DNA from 2 places in the Chitinolyticbacter meiyuanensis genome. Region 2 is predicted to be linked to the other one. Evidence: predicted binding sites of a transcription regulator. Region 2 holds the regulator's gene; the other holds the start of a gene.
The links. The regulator FNR, encoded in region 2, switches genes on or off when oxygen is low (the NO sensors DNR and NnrR bind a similar motif). The targets are predictions, from matches to a motif close to TTGATNNNNATCAA.

Region 1: a site for FNR is predicted at 3,872-3,885, ahead of FLM21_RS01540 (ribonucleoside triphosphate reductase). Genes of this name have one in related genera too.

The regions. Positions count from the first base shown of each region.
Region 1 covers NZ_CP041335.1:350,195-357,943, reverse strand. Annotated here, with positions in the region: gene msrQ (protein-methionine-sulfoxide reductase heme-binding subunit MsrQ) at 1-246, shown strand, start outside; gene FLM21_RS01560 (threonine/serine exporter family protein) at 291-1,043, shown strand; gene FLM21_RS01555 (threonine/serine exporter family protein) at 1,040-1,492, shown strand; gene FLM21_RS01550 (PM0109 family protein) at 1,986-2,540, opposite strand; gene FLM21_RS01545 (F-box domain-containing protein) at 2,546-3,319, opposite strand; gene FLM21_RS01540 (ribonucleoside triphosphate reductase) at 3,959-5,965, shown strand; gene nrdD (anaerobic ribonucleoside-triphosphate reductase) at 5,994-6,179, shown strand; gene FLM21_RS01530 (anaerobic ribonucleoside-triphosphate reductase activating protein) at 6,181-6,915, shown strand; gene katG (catalase/peroxidase HPI) at 7,242-7,749, shown strand, end outside.
Region 2 covers NZ_CP041335.1:1,721,274-1,729,022, reverse strand. Annotated here, with positions in the region: gene FLM21_RS08450 (chemotaxis protein CheC) at 1-295, opposite strand, end outside; gene FLM21_RS08445 (response regulator) at 307-675, opposite strand; gene FLM21_RS08440 (sulfite exporter TauE/SafE family protein) at 783-1,442, opposite strand; gene hemN (oxygen-independent coproporphyrinogen III oxidase) at 1,446-2,855, opposite strand; gene fnr (fumarate/nitrate reduction transcriptional regulator Fnr) at 2,979-3,722, shown strand; gene FLM21_RS08425 (hypothetical protein) at 3,727-4,314, shown strand; gene FLM21_RS08420 (phasin family protein) at 4,367-4,912, opposite strand; gene FLM21_RS08415 (YjfB family protein) at 5,063-5,245, opposite strand; gene dnaE (DNA polymerase III subunit alpha) at 5,393-7,749, shown strand, end outside.

The DNA.
Region 1 (7,749 bases), 1.4 Mb from region 2:
TTCATCACCGTGGGTTTTACCGCGCTGCTCTTGCTGCTGCCGCTCGCCGTCACCTCGACCGACGCGATGATGCGCCGGCTCAAGCGCAACTGGGGCCGGCTGCACCGGCTGGTCTACCTGGTGGCCGTGCTCGCCGTGCTGCACTACTGGTGGCTGGTGAAGCGCGACGTGACCGAGCCGGCGATCTACGCCGCCGTGCTGGCACTGCTGCTGGGCTGGCGCGTGTGGCGGCGCTGGCGCGCTTGATGCGGCGCAACACGGTCATCGCCGCCATCGCCTAAGCTATCGGCATGACGCTTGCCCTCGCCGATATCGCCCACCTCGCCCTCACCGCCGGCAATCTGGTCCACCAGTCCGGCGGCGACACCGCCCGCACCTCGGAAACCATGGTCCGCACCGCCCGCGCCCTCGGCGCGGACAGCGCCTATACCGTGGTGTCCTCGCTCAACCTGGGGCTGACGGTAAACGGCAGCGGGCAGCAGCACACCGCCTTCTACAAGGCGCCGCACATGGGCGTGAACTTCCGCGCACTCACTGGGGTGGAGCGTGCACTGGCAGCACTGGAAGCCAAGCGCATCGGCGCTCCGGCTTTCACCACCCTGCTGCGCGAACTGCACGATCACCCGCACTACGCACCGCGCTGGCTGACCGCGCTGGCGGTCGGCTTTGCCTGCGGCGGCTTTGCCGCGCTGTTCGGCGGCGATCTCGCCGCCGTGCTCGCCACCACCATCGGCGCCGGGCTCGGCACCGGGCTGCGGCTGGTGCTGGCCAAACAGGGCTACAAGCCGCTGGTGTTCGCCATCGCCACCGCCGCACTCGCCGCCAGCGTCACCGGCCTGCTCGCGCGAAGCTGGTCCGCCACGCCGGATGCCGCGCTCGCCGCCTCGGTGCTGTTCCTGATCCCCGGCGTGCCCTTGATCAACGGCGCGGCTGATCTTCTGAGCGGCAACTACCTCAACGGCACCGTGCGGTTGACGATGAGCGCGGTGTTCGTGCTCGGCATCGGCATCGGCATGAGCCTGGCGCTGCGGGTGCTGGCATGAGCTGGCTGGTCGAGCTCTGGTCCATCCCCGCTGCACTCGGCTTTGCCGTGCTGTTCAACGTGCCACCGCGCACGCTGTGGTTGTCGTGCGCACTGGCGCTGGCCGGCCACGGCCTGCGCTTCGGCCTGCTGCACGCCGGCAGCGATATCGTGCTCGGCACCCTGCTCGCCGCATTGTTGATCGGCATCTGTGCCGAATGGTGGAGCCGCCGCGCCCGCCAGGCCGCCCCGGTCTACGCCGTCTGCGCCGCCATCCCCATGGTGCCCGGCACCTACATGTACAAGGCCGTGCAGGCTCTGCTGCAGCTCGCCACCGTCACCGACGCGAGCCAGGCTCAGCCGCATCTGGTCGATGCCGGCTACAACATCGTGAAGGCGGCGATGATTTTGCTCGCGCTAGCGATCGGGATTGCTGCGCCGGCGTTGTTGTGGCCGAAGAAGGGGCATTAGAGGGGAATTGGGCGGCGGCGCCCGTGGTGTATTTGGCGATTAGCGCCTGCGGCGCAGTGATTGGATGCCGGTTCCGCCCGGCGGACGGGTTCATTTCTTTTGCTTCGCCAAAAGAAATGAACCAAAGAAAACGCGACCCAGTGCCTTACGGCCCTCCGGGCTTCCCTCAGTCGGTCACGAGCCTAGGGTTTCGCTCCGGTCCTTCGGTGCTGGCAAAGGGGAGGAAAACCGCGAGCCTGCATAGCTGCCAAAGCAAATGCCTCTGAAACGCGGTCCTTCACGGGTGCGTTCTACACGTCTTGAGGGGCTGCTGCTCGGTCAAGTTCTCGCTTTCTTGCATGTTACAGAGGGGTCTACTTAGCGCCATGGCGCAGCACGATCTGATTCCGAACGGCAGGTGGAGCCTGGGATGCTACCTAAAGCTTGGCATCCAACGCTTTCTCTACATCCGCTCGTAGCCTTCCGATGGCTGCCTTTACTGCCTCTTCCGAGTTCAGATCGGCCAGATCGATGCGGTCAACATACATGCGAAAACCGCTGGGTTGATTCGCCGCACTGACCTGACCAATGGGCGGCCAATCATTGGGTTCGTAAACACCAGTAAACCAGTTGGTTTTTCCAAGGGTGATTCATCACAGCGATAAAAGCAGAAACTAATTTCACTAACGCTTTCTTCAGGAGTAGTACGCTCGGTTGTATCCAACCAAGGAATCCTTTTATCGCCATGGGCATCGGATCGCAAAATCGCACAGATCATCCAGTCGCCAGCCTGCTGCAAGTGTATCGGGTCATCTTGGCCTTTGTGCTTGATCCAGAATAATTGCGAGGACAATAAGGGTAGAGCCCACACTCCTCCCTCGCTGCTTTGTGCCAAACGATAAGGTGACGGCACCCCGGTATTTCCAGAATTGAAAATGTGATGGTACTGAGTAAAGCCCAGTTGCTTTCTGATGTATTCCAGCAGCTCCACCAACCGCTGCTGGTAATCTGCCAGCAGGCGGTAGGCGCGGCGCACCTCCACCAGTTTTTCCTGCAGGGATTGGGCCATTGCCTCTACCTCCAGTAATCAAAGCACTCAGTAGTGAATCCCCACGCAATGTCAAGTCTGCCGAAATGAACATTGGTGCCTGGCCGCCAAAGATTGACCGTGTCGCAGGCCAGCTTTGCCGGAGAAGCCGTGGGCATGTCATGCAACCACGGCATGGGCATTAGGCGCACATCGTGCCAAGCAAATGCCGATTCAATATCGTTGAGTATTCGCTTAAATGCCGGTTCAGCTTGCTGCGAGCAGACCTTCTCAATGGCGGCATACAGCTGGCGCCAGCTGCGCAGCACAAGTTTGACCTCTGTCGTTACACCAGCATTGGCGAGCAAGCAACGTACATTTCGCTCGAATTGATCACGGATCGTCATTTCATCCTCGGGCAAGCCTCCCAGCACCAACACGAAATCGCCGGCCCGCAAATACTTGGCTTGCAGGCAGGCAAAAATCTCATTCGCTATTTGTAATGGGTTTTGCTGACACGCCCCATCCCAGCGCTTTGCCTCAATCAATATGGAATGCTCGGCATGGATTAGCAAATCGGGTTCCACCTGCTGTTGATCCAGATTTAACCGAGGCCAGTAGCAAAACTCGCGGATTGCCCCCCAGTGGCAGTCAGTAGTCAGTAATTCCCTCAGAAATGCATCAACCAATAGATCGGGAAAATAAGAAATTCGCTCGAACACCGAGCTGGTCAGAATGTCCTCGGCGCCTTCGACCTCGTGCAGCGCCAAACCAGCCAAGCCAGAGCCACGCTTTTTGCCGTTCAATATCGCCGTGAGCATTGAACCACTCCTTTCATGCCGCAGCCTTGCTGCCATCGAGATCTTGCGGGACGCGTTCGGCATGGAAGGCCTTGGCCGTAGGAATGCTGGGGTCAAATGTTGAAATTTGTGCAAGTGAAGTCCTTCGTTCGCCTACCGGCTTGATCCAAAGGCGTTTCATCATAGCTCATACGTCGACACATAATTTTCCTCCCCTTTGCCAAGCGCCGAAGGAGTGGAGCGAGACCTTAGGCTCGCGACCGACTGAGGGAAGCCCAGAGGGCCGTAAGGCACGGGGTCGCCTTTTCTTTGGTTCGTTTCTTTTGGCGAAGCAAAAGAAATGAACCCGTCCGCCGGGCGGAACCGGCATCAAAACCCGCGCCGTAGGCGCTAACTAGTGTCTTCCCAGCTGTAGCACACAAAACCGCGCAGGCTGTACATCCAACCAAATCCCCCTCACCCCCTTGCTCCAAAGAGGGAACACTGAAGCGCGAGCCATCGCCACCACTCGCCGGGCAAAGGCAGCCCTCTACACCCCGTGCCGCAGGCACATCCCCCCTCCCTCGTCAGTTTTTGACCCCCATCAACCCCAGCCCAGTTCATCCGAATTTCCCCACCAAACCACAATATATTGTGCCCATCCCCTCAAGGAGCACAAAGATGTTGGGCTCGGCGCTCTCTCCGCAATACCTCTGCAAACGCGATGGCCGCATCGTGCCGTTCGATGCCACCAAGATCGCCGATGCGCTGGCGCGCGCCGGTGCAGCTACTGGCGAGTTCGATGACGAGCGTGCGGCGCAGCTGGCGTGCACGGTGTGCATGCGGCTCGACGACGGCGGCACGGCGCAGATCGAGGCGGTGCAGGATGCGGTGGAAACGGTGCTGCTGCAGGTGAACTACCTGAAAACCGCACGCGCCTATATCGGCTACCGCGAATCGCACCGCCGGCTGCGCGAGGACACGCGCACCGTGGTCGATGTGGCCGCCAGCATCAACGAATACCTGGAACGCAGCGATTGGCGGGTGCAGGCCAATGCCAACCAGGGCTACAGCCTGGGTGGGCTGATCCTCAACACCAGCGGCAAGGTGATCGCCAACTACTGGCTGAACCACGTGTACCCGCGCGAGGTGGGCGAGGCACACCGCGCCGGCGCGATCCATATCCACGACCTGGACATGCTGGCCGGCTACTGCGCCGGCTGGAGCCTGCGCCGGCTGCTGCACGAGGGCTTCAATGGTGTGCCGGGCAAGGTGGAGGCCAAGCCGCCGCGCCATTTCTCGGCCGCGATCGGCCAGATCGTGAATTTCCTCGGCACGTTGCAGAACGAATGGGCCGGTGCGCAGGCCTTCAGCTCGTTCGATACCTATATGGCCCCATTCGTGCGCGCCGATAAGCTCTCGTATGCGCAGGTGAAACAGTACATCCAGGAGCTGATCTACAACCTGAACGTGCCCAGCCGCTGGGGCACGCAGACGCCTTTCACCAACCTCACCTTCGACTGGATCTGCCCCGAGGATCTGCGCGAGCAGATTCCCTACGTGGGCGGTGAGGAATGCCCGTTCAACTACGGCGAACTGCAGGCCGAGATGGACCTGATCAACCGCGCCTACATCGAGGTGATGATGGAAGGCGATGCGCTGGGGCGCGTGTTCACCTTTCCCATTCCCACCTACAACATCACCAAGGATTTCGCCTGGGATCACCCCAACAGCGCGCTGCTGTTCGAGATGACCGCCAAGTATGGCCTGCCGTATTTCCAGAACTTCGTGAATTCGGATCTGGAACCGCAGATGGTGCGCTCGATGTGCTGCCGGCTGCAGCTGGACCTGCGCGAGCTATTGAAGCGTGGCAACGGCCTGTTTGGCAGTGCCGAGCAGACCGGTTCGCTCGGTGTGGTCACGCTCAATTGCGCACGGATCGGCTTCGAATATGCCGGTGACGAGGCGGGGCTGCTGCGCCGTGTCGATCTGCTGCTGGAGCTGGGCAAGCAATCGCTGGAGCTGAAGCGCAAGGTGATCCAGCGGCTGATGGATGCCGGGCTCTACCCGTACAGCCGGCGTTATCTCGGCACGCTGCGCAATCATTTCAGCACGCTAGGCATCAACGGCGTGAACGAGATGATCCGCAACTTCACGCACGATGCCGAAGACATTTCCACACCCTGGGGCCACGATTTCGCGCTGCGGCTGCTGGCGCACATCCGCCAGCGGATCACCGGCTTCCAGGAGGAGACCGGCCACCTCTACAACCTGGAAGCGACGCCGGCCGAGGGCACCACCTATCGCTTCGCCCGCGAGGACCGCAAGCGCTACCCCGGCATCCTTCAGGCCGGCAGCTTCGAGCAGCCGTACTACACCAACTCCACTCAACTGCCAGTCGGCTACACCGACGATCCGTTCGATGCGCTGGAGCGCCAGCAGGCGCTGCAGCGCCAATACACCGGTGGCACCGTGCTGCATCTCTACATGGGCGAGGCCATCTCGTCGGCCGAGGCCTGCAAGCGCTTGGTACAGCGTGCACTTTCCAACTACCGGCTGCCTTATGTGACGGTGACGCCCACCTTCTCGATCTGCCCCAAGCACGGCTATTTGTCTGGCCACCACGCGTTCTGCCCCAAGTGCGATGCCGATCTACTGCAACAGCGCGAAGCCTGCTGTGCCGAATGACACCAACCACTCTTAAAGGACTACCGCGATGACCGATCTCGCTGAACAACGCCACCTGGCCAGCGATGCCCAGACCACATCAGCCCTGCCCGACGAACAACGCACCCGCTGCGAAGTCTGGACCCGGGTGATGGGCTATCACCGGCCGGTGTCGGCGTTCAATACCGGCAAGCAGGGCGAATTTGCCGAGCGGACGTTCTTCCGCGAGCGCTGAGGTGAACACCGCGCTGCGCCTGCACGACGAAGCCCGCCGGCCGCCCCGGCTGGCCGGCTTCGTGCCGTTTTCCGGCTGCGACTGGCCGGGCGAGCTCGCTTGCGTGGTGTTCGTCGCCGGCTGCCCCTGGCGCTGCCGCTACTGCCACAACCCGGCGCTGCAGCAGCGCGCCTCGCCGCCGGGCGCGCCACAATGGGATGAACTGCTGGGCTGGTTGCCCACCCGGCGCGGCCTGATCGACGCCGTGGTGTTCTGCGGTGGCGACCCATTGGTCGAGGCCAGGCTGCCGGAGATGCTGGCACAGGTGCGCGCACTTGGCTTCAAGACGGCGCTGCACACCGGCGGCGCCTATCCGGCGCGGCTCGGGCAGTGCCTGCCGCAGCTCGACTGGGTGGGCTTCGACGTGAAGCATGACTTTGCCGACTACGCCGACGTGACCGGCGTGGCGAGCAGCGGCGTGGCAGCGCAGCGTTCGCTCGATCTGCTGCTGGCAAGCGGCGTTGCCTTCGAATGCCGCACCACCTGGCACCCGCTGCTGCAAGACCATGCCGCGCTAGTACGACTGGCGGATCGACTTGCCGCACTGGGCGTGCGCGACTACGCGCTGCAGTGCTTCCGGCCCACCGGCTGCCGCGATGATGAACTGATCCGCCATCCCGTCGGCGCTCCCGCTTCGCAACTGCTCTCCATGCTGGCCAGCCGGTTCGACCGCTTTACGCTGCGCGAGGCGGCGTGAAGCGCGGCAGTGGCAACCATCTTGCGCAAGCGCACCGATTGTCCTACCCGAAATGCATATGGCGCTTTCGCCGCCATTCAGCATGGGCTACCTCTTATTCATAGCTTTACGCTATTTTTATTCAATATTTAATCAATTTTTCATTTGCGATAACGAGTCGGATACTGGGTTCGATCGGTTCACAGCCCATTCACCATCTTGGCGCCACTGCGCGTAAAGCTGCTCAGCGCCGTGCAAGGCCCACCACGCAAAGCAACCGGATGCTGCCGGGCAAGCCAGCTGGCGACATCCATTCCATCCGTGCAGTAGTCGTTGGAGTGAAAGTGATGAACAGCAATGTAGAAAGCCAGGGCAAGTGCCCCTTCCATGGCGCGCTCACCAGCCAGGGCACCGGCGGCACCTCGAACCGCGAGTGGTGGCCCAACCAGCTCAACCTGAACATCCTGCACCAGCATTCTTCGCTCTCCGATCCCATGGGCGCCGCGTTCGATTACCGCGAAGCGTTCAAGCAGCTTGATCTGCCGGCGCTGAAACGCGATCTGGCCGCCGTGATGACCGATTCACAGGATTGGTGGCCCGCCGATTTCGGCCACTACGGCCCCCTGTTCGTGCGGATGGCCTGGCACAGCGCGGGCACCTACCGCATCGGCGATGGGCGGGGCGGCGGTGGCAGGGGCCAGCAGCGCTTCGCGCCGCTCAACAGCTGGCCGGACAACGTCAACCTCGACAAGGCGCGCCGCCTGCTGTGGCCGGTCAAGCAGAAGTACGGCAAGCAGATTTCCTGGGCCGACCTGATGATCCTCGCCGGCAATGTGGCCCTGGAAACGATGGGCT
Region 2 (7,749 bases):
TCAGGTCGGCCAGATCGCGGCAGCCGTCCTGGTCGTAGATGACCATGGCTTCGCCGCGCAGCGTGCCATTGAAGGCTTGGCGCGCCGCAGTCACCGACTGCGGTGTGCCGACGAGCTGGACGATGCCGGTGGAAATTGCAGCCGATTCGGTGATGTTGATGCGCGGCACCGACAGCTGCACGAAGGATTCAAGGATCTGCGCCAGCTGGGAGCCGGCCTGCCCCATGGCGATGTTGGTGACTTCCTGCAGCGCGTCGCGCTGGTCCGGGGTGAGCAACAGATGATCGATCATCATAGTCCCCGCTGTCAGAGCGAAATGCCGTATTCGCGCAAGATCGCTTCGATCTGCGCGGCATCGACCGGCTTCTTGACGAAGGCCACGGCCCCCAGCTGGCGAACGCGTTCGCGCGCCATGGGCTGGATATCGGCCGAAACCACGACGACAAAGCTGTTGAGCCCTTCGCGCTGCAGCGTTTCCAGCACGGTATAGCCGTCCATCTCGGGCATGGTCAGGTCCAGGAACATGACCTCAGCCTTGCCGGCGCGATACGCGGCCAAGGCTTCGATGCCGTTGCCGGCCTGCGTGATTTCAACATCCCATGACGGTGGCAAGGCCTTGATCAGCATCTTGCGCGCCATGACCGAATCGTCGACCACCAAAATTGGCGTAGGCATCCGACGCCACTCCCCAAAGCTACTGTTTCTTGTTAGTAAGCAAATTTAGCGGAGCAGTTTAGAGCATGGCATCCGCTTTGTGGATAGGGCTTCCGATGGAAGTAGGTCTAGTGCAGCCCGGCAACCAGTCGCCAGACGCCGACCACGATCAACAACAAACCCAATATAGACCGAAGCCAGCGATAGCCAAGCCAAGCCCGTAAGCGCCCAGCCGCCGCGCCGATCAGCATCAGGTTGGGCAGCGTGCCCAACCCAAAGGCCAACATCAGCAAAATCCCATTTTCTGTCGAACCACTTGCCAGCGCAGAAAGGCTGGCCGTATAGACCAAGCCACAGGGCAGCCACCCCCACAGCGCGCCCGCCACCAGGGCCTGCCAGAACCATCGGATCGGCAACAAACGGCGCAGCAGTGGTTGCACCCGCGCCCAGACTGGCACGCCTAGCCTTTCCAGGCGGGTGAACCATGCCGCCCAGCCAGCGATATAGCAGCCCATCACGATCAGCAACAGGTTGGCCAGCCACCAGAGCACGGTCTTCACCAGCGTCAGCGCAAGCAGGCCCGGAATACTGCCGACAGCGCCGGCAATCGCCCCGATCAGCCCGTAGCCCAGCAGGCGCCCGACATTGAAGCCCAGCAGATACGGCCAGCGCGGCCCGGGTGGCAGCTGCAAAGTGAATGCGGTGACCACCCCACCACACATGCCAAGGCAGTGGCCGCCACCGACCAGTCCGGCAATGAACAGCGAAAACAGGGCGGGGTCGAGCATGGATCAGATCAGGCGGGAATAGGCGACGATGGGTTGCTGGCGGATGAGGAAACGGTCGAAGACCATGGCGATGGTCCGCACCAGCAGGCGGCCACGTGGCGTCACATCGATGCCATCCGGCCGCAGCACGACAAGGCCATCGATCTCGAGCAGCTGCAGGCGTCGCAATTCTTCCGCAAAGTACACCGAAAAATCAATCATGTAGGCCGGTTCGAACGACTCGAACGACAACTGGAACTGGCACATCAGCGCCTGGATCACCGCCCGGCGCAACAGGTCGTCGCGCGACATGGCATAGCCACGCACCGTCGGCAACTGGCCGGCATCGAGTGCGGCGTAGTAGTCGTCAAGCTTGCGGGCGTTCTGCGCGTAGTGGCCGCCCACCATGCCGATGGCCGATACGCCAAAGGCCAGCAAGTCGCAATCGGCGTGGGTGGAATAGCCCTGGAAATTGCGATGCAGATGGCCGCGCCGCTGCGCGAGGGCGAGATCATCGTCTGGCAGCGCGAAGTGGTCCATGCCGATGTAGACGTAGCCTGCGGCCTGCAGTGCCGCGATGCTGTCGGCCAGGATATCGAGCTTGGTAGTAGCATCCGGCAGCGCCTGGGCATCGATGCGACGCTGGGGCGGGAAGCGCTCCGGCAGGTGCGCGTAGTTGTAGAGCGCGATGCGGTGCGGGCGCAACGCGACCACGCGTTCCAGCGTGCGCGCCATGGTTTCGCGGGTTTGCAGCGGCAGGCCATAGATCAGGTCGAGGCTGATCGAGCGAAAGCCGTTGGCACGCGCGGCGGCGATCACCGCTGCGGTTTCCGCCTCGCCCTGCACCCGGTTCACTGCGCGTTGTACAGCCGGGTCGAAATCCTGCACGCCGATGCTGACACGATTGAACCCCATCTCCGCAAGCGCAGCCATGGTCTGCACGCCCACCTTGCGCGGATCGATCTCGATGGCATATTCGCCTGCTGGATCGAGCTCGAAATGCCGACGCACAGCCGCCATCAGCCGGGCCAGCTGCGCATCGCTGAAGAAGGTCGGCGTACCGCCTCCCAAGTGCAACTGCTGCGCTCGGGGCCGCTGCTCGATCAAGTCGGCAGTCAAGGCCAGCTCGTGCTCCAGGTAGCCGAGGTAGGGCTCGGCCTGATCGCGGCGGCGCGTGATCACCTTGTTACAGGCGCAGTAGTAACAAATCGTGTCGCAGAATGGCAGGTGGAAATATAATGAAAGCGGTTTTGTCGCCGATCCCGGCTGGCGCGCAATGACGGCCTGCTGCCAGGCAGCGGCCTGCAGCGGTCCGAAACGATCCGCAGTGGGGTAGGAGGTATAGCGCGGCCCGTGGCCGTCATAGCGGACAATCAGGTCGCGATCGAATTCGGCTTGTTGCAGCCCGGCATATGCGTGCGTCACCGCGGTCATCCGTTCTGTTTGCAGGGTCGACCAGCTTAACGTGCGGTGTCGGGGCACCTCGTTGATCGGGATCAAGGCACAATCAGCCGCCCTACGGCATACCGCCGGATGGCCATCAACCCAGGGATTCCCATGCTTTCCACCATCCCGGTGCAAGACATCAGCATCAAGCATTTACGCCAGGCCTGCTCTACCTGCAGCCTGCGCGAACTCTGCCTGCCCATCGGCCTATCCGCCGACGAGATGAAGCAGGTGGATGAGCTCGTCACCCAGGGGCGGCCCATCAAGCGTGGCGAAGCGCTTTATCGCAGCGGCGAGCCGTTCCGGGCGCTCTACGCGGTCAAGCTCGGCTTCTTCAAGACCAGTGTGGTCTCCGAGGATGGCCGTGAACAGGTTACCGGCTTTCACATGACCGGCGACCTGATCGGGCTCGACGCCGTCAGCACCGATCACCACACCTGCGATGCCGTGGCACTGGAAGACAGCCAGGTCTGCGAGCTACCGTTCACCGAAATGGAAGAACTCGCGCGCAAGATGCCGGCGCTGCAACACCATCTGTACAAGGTGATGAGCCGCGAAATCGTGCGCGACCACGGGGTGATGCTGCTGCTCGGCAACATGAAGGCCGAGGAGCGCATCGCCGCCTTCCTGCTCAACCTGTCGCAACGGTTTGCGCTGCGTGGCTATTCATCATCCAGCTTCCACCTGCGGATGACGCGCGAGGAAATCGGCAGCTACCTCGGCCTCAAGCTGGAAACAGTGAGCCGCACGCTCTCCAAATTCCAGGATCAAGGCTTCATCAAGGTCCAGAACCGACTGATCGAGATCGTGCAGATCGATTCGCTGCGGCAGCTGGTCAACAGCTGCCAGGGCTAAGGCCATGGGCCCCGTCTGCCTGACTGCGCCGACGGGGCTACGCGAGCGCTTGCTTGCCCGCCTGAGCCGCGCCGGCTGCCCGGCAGACTGGTCAGGCGAAACACCACCCTCCCCCTGGGCCGCGGAAGCGCTGCATCTGAATGTAGGGGGCATTGCCTGCTCCAAGCCACCGCCCTTCAGCGTCGACATCGCCATCATGCTCGACCACCCTGCAGCCGAGCGCCTGGGCTGGATGCTGGCCGTAGGTGGCCACGCCAGTGCGCTGCAGCGCGCCATTCCCTGGCTAGATGCCCTTTCACCCACTCCGGCTGGCTGGCTGCATGTCGGCAGCGATGGTGCTGGGGCTTTCATCGGCACAGCCAACGCATTGTGGGCCGAGCAACAGCAGCAGGTCGTTGCCTGGCTGGCTGAACGAGGGCCCCACGGCACTGCGCATTTTGATCCGGCAAGCTGGCAAGCATTGGCGAGCCATACCCAGCATCAGTTGCAACTGCTGGCCGCAGCGTATCTGGCCAAGCAGCCCGCCGAGCACGAACTGGCAACCCGCCTCGCACTCGCCATCAGCACGCTCTACCCGCAAAACCAGACGTAAAAAAGGGCAGCCGGTAAGGCTGCCCTCAACAGAACAACGGGGATAGGGTCGATCAGGCCACGGCCTTGCTCGGCTGGGCCACCGCCTTGGCGGCTTGCTCGGCGCCGGCCACGGCAGCTTGGGTGAGTTCACCGGCAATCTTCTGCGTGCTGCGCGCTACGGCATCGTAGGTGCTGGCAGCCGTTTCGAAGGCATTGCGAAACACAGCGACTGCTGCACCGGAACCGGCCGGCGCCACTTCGGCAGCCTTGTCGAGTGAGCTCAGCAGCGTCTTGTTGAAACCGAGCACCTGCTCTTCGACCAGACGATTGAGTTCATGCTGGGTAGCGCTGGCCACGTCGAACACCGAGCGGGCCGCATCGAGGGCCTTGTCGACCGACGGTTGCGCCAGCTGCTTTTGCAGCGATACCAGACCTTGCACGTCCTTCACTTCGGATAGCGCCTTGGCGGCTTCAGCTTGATTGGCAAGAACTTCACGGGCCAAGCCCAGCTGCAGGCTGACGAGGCGTTCCACCCCGTTCAGTGCGATCTGCGACAAACGCAGCGATTTTTCCAGACCAGCTTGGTTGGCTTCGTTGTACTGATGGGTGTTGAACATCGTCAGACTCCAAGGATTGTGCATTGCATCAATTCGGATTCTTGACGGCCTCGCCTCGGGCGTCAAGCATCCCATTGTGCGCCGCAGCATTTTGGCGACAGGCGGTAAAAAAGGCGGCCATGGCCGCCTTGCTCCGCAACTGGCGAATCATCACGCTTTCACGTCGATGTTCTGCCCCAGGTTCGCAGGGTTGTTGTATGCCGCCGGCTGCGGCAGCGCTTCCAGCAACGACAGGGCGTTCTGTTGCTGGATGTCCAGCGCTTTGCGCAGCACCGTATTGGTCACGACATACTCGGACGGCTGCGAGCTGCTCGCGGCATTGACTAGGGACATGGACTCCATAACAGCACCTCCTGATACACACCCCTACCATACCCCTATGTTGGCAAGTACCACAAGGGTAGCGGGATGATCGGCGAGGCATGCAGTGATCGCGCTCACGTCCGGCGCGGGTCGGGCCAGCTGCGGTAAAATGCGCCGATGAACGCGCCCGCCTTTATCCATCTCCGCCTGCATTCCGAATTTTCCGTCGTCGACGGCATCGTCCGCATTGATGACGCCGTCAAGCGTGCCGCCGAGCTCGGCCAGCCCGCGCTCGGTGTGTCGGACCTGATGAACCTCTTTGGCATGGTCAAGCAGTACAAGGCCTGTCGCGCCGCCGGCATCAAGCCCATCATCGGCATCGATGCCCGCATCGAGAACGAGGAAGATCGCGACAAGCCCTTCCGCGTGCTGCTGATGGCCAAGAACCGGGCTGGCTATGGCCGCCTCTGCGAGTTGCTCACCGACGCCTACCTGCACAACCAGTACCGCGGCTATGGCGAACTGAAGAAGGAATGGCTGGCCGCCAAGTCCAACGCAGACCTGATCTGCCTCTCCGGCGCGCACCTGGGCGAAATCGGCCAGGCACTGGTCAATGGCAACTACGAGGCCGCCACCTCGGCTGCGCAGTGGTGGGCCGCGCAATTCCCCGACAGCTTCTATCTGGAGCTGCAACGCAGTGGTAAAGCCGAATGCGAGACCAGCGTACAGGGCCATCTCGACCTCGCTTCGGAACTGAACCTGCCCGCTGTTGCCACCCACGCAATCCAGTTCATGGATCGTGACGATTTCAAGGCGCACGAAGCGCGCGTCTGCATCGCCGAAGGTTTTGTCGTCTCCGACAAACGCCGGCCGCGCAACTTCACCGAAGAGCAGTACTACAAAACCCCGGCCGAAATGGCCGAACTGTTCGCCGACCTACCAGAGGCGCTGCAAAACTCGGTGGAGATCGCCCGCCGCTGCAACGTGAACATCCTGCTGGGCAAGAACTACCTGCCGCTGTTCCCCACGCCGGATGGCATGACGCTGGACGACTTCCTGGTGCACCAGGCCAAGGAAGGCCTGGAAACCCGGCTGACCCAGCTCTATCCAGACCAGGCCCAGCGCGATGCCGAGCGCCCGCGCTACCTGGAGCGGCTCAAATTCGAGACCGACACCATCATTCAGATGGGCTTTCCCGGCTACTTCCTGATCGTGGCGGACTTCATCATTTGGGGGAAGCAGAATGGTTGCCCGGTGGGTCCCGGCCGGGGTTCGGGCGCAGGCTCGCTGGTAGCCTATGCGCTCGGTATCACCGATATCGACCCCACCGCCTACGCGCTGCTGTTCGAGCGCTTCCTCAATCCGGAGCGGGTATCGATGCCCGACTTCGATATCGATTTCTGCCAGGACAACCGCTGGCGCGTGATCGAATACGTGCGCGACAAGTACGGCGCCGAGGCAGTCAGCCAGATCGCCACCTTCGGCACCATGGCCGCCAAGGCGGTGGTGCGCGACGTCGGCCGGGTGCTCGACCTCTCCTACACCTTCTGCGACGGCCTCTCCAAGATGATTCCGGCGGCGCCAGGCAAGCAGTACAGCCTGGATGACGCGGTGGACATGGTGCCCGAGCTCGCTGAGCGGGTGCAGAACGAAGATGAGGTGAAGGAGCTCTGGGAGCTCGCCAAGAAGCTGGAAGGCCTGACCCGCAACATCGGCATGCACGCCGGCGGCGTGCTGATTGCGCCGGGCAAGATCACCGACTTCTGCCCGGTCTACCAAGCCAGCGGTGCAGAGGCGTCGCCGGTCTCCATGCTGGACAAGGACGACGTCGAGCAGATCGGCCTCGTGAAGTTCGACTTCTTGGGCCTGCGCAACCTCACCATCATCGAGCTGGCGCTGCAGTACATCCAGCAGGAGACCGGCCAGTACCTGGACCTGATGAGCCTGGGTTTCGACGATCAAGCCGCCTACCAGGTGTTCCGCGACGCCAACACCACCGGCGTGTTCCAGGTTGAATCGGACGGTATGAAACGGCTGCTGGAAAAACTGCAGCCCGACCGTTTCGAAGACATCATCGCCGTGCTGGCGCTCTATCGCCCGGGCCCCTTGGGTTCCGGCATGGTCGACACCTTCATCAACCGCAAGAAGGGCCTGGAGACACCGGATTACTTCCACCCGGACTTGGAAAAGTGCCTGGAGCCGACCTATGGCGTGATCGTGTACCAGGAACAGGTGATGCAGATCTCGCAGATCATCGGCGGCTACACGCTGGGTGGCGCCGATATGCTGCGGCGGGCCATGGGCAAGAAAAAGCCCGAGGAGATGGCCAAGCACCGCGCCACCATCGCCGAAGGCGCGGCCAAGAAAGGCTACGATCCTGCGCTGGCCGAACACCTGTTCGACCTGATGACCAAGTTCGCGGAATACGGCTTCAACAAGTCGCACACCGCCGCCTACGCCGTCGTCAGCTATCACACTGCCTGGCTGAAGGCGCACCACACCGCCGCCTTCATGGCCGCCACCATGAGCTCGGA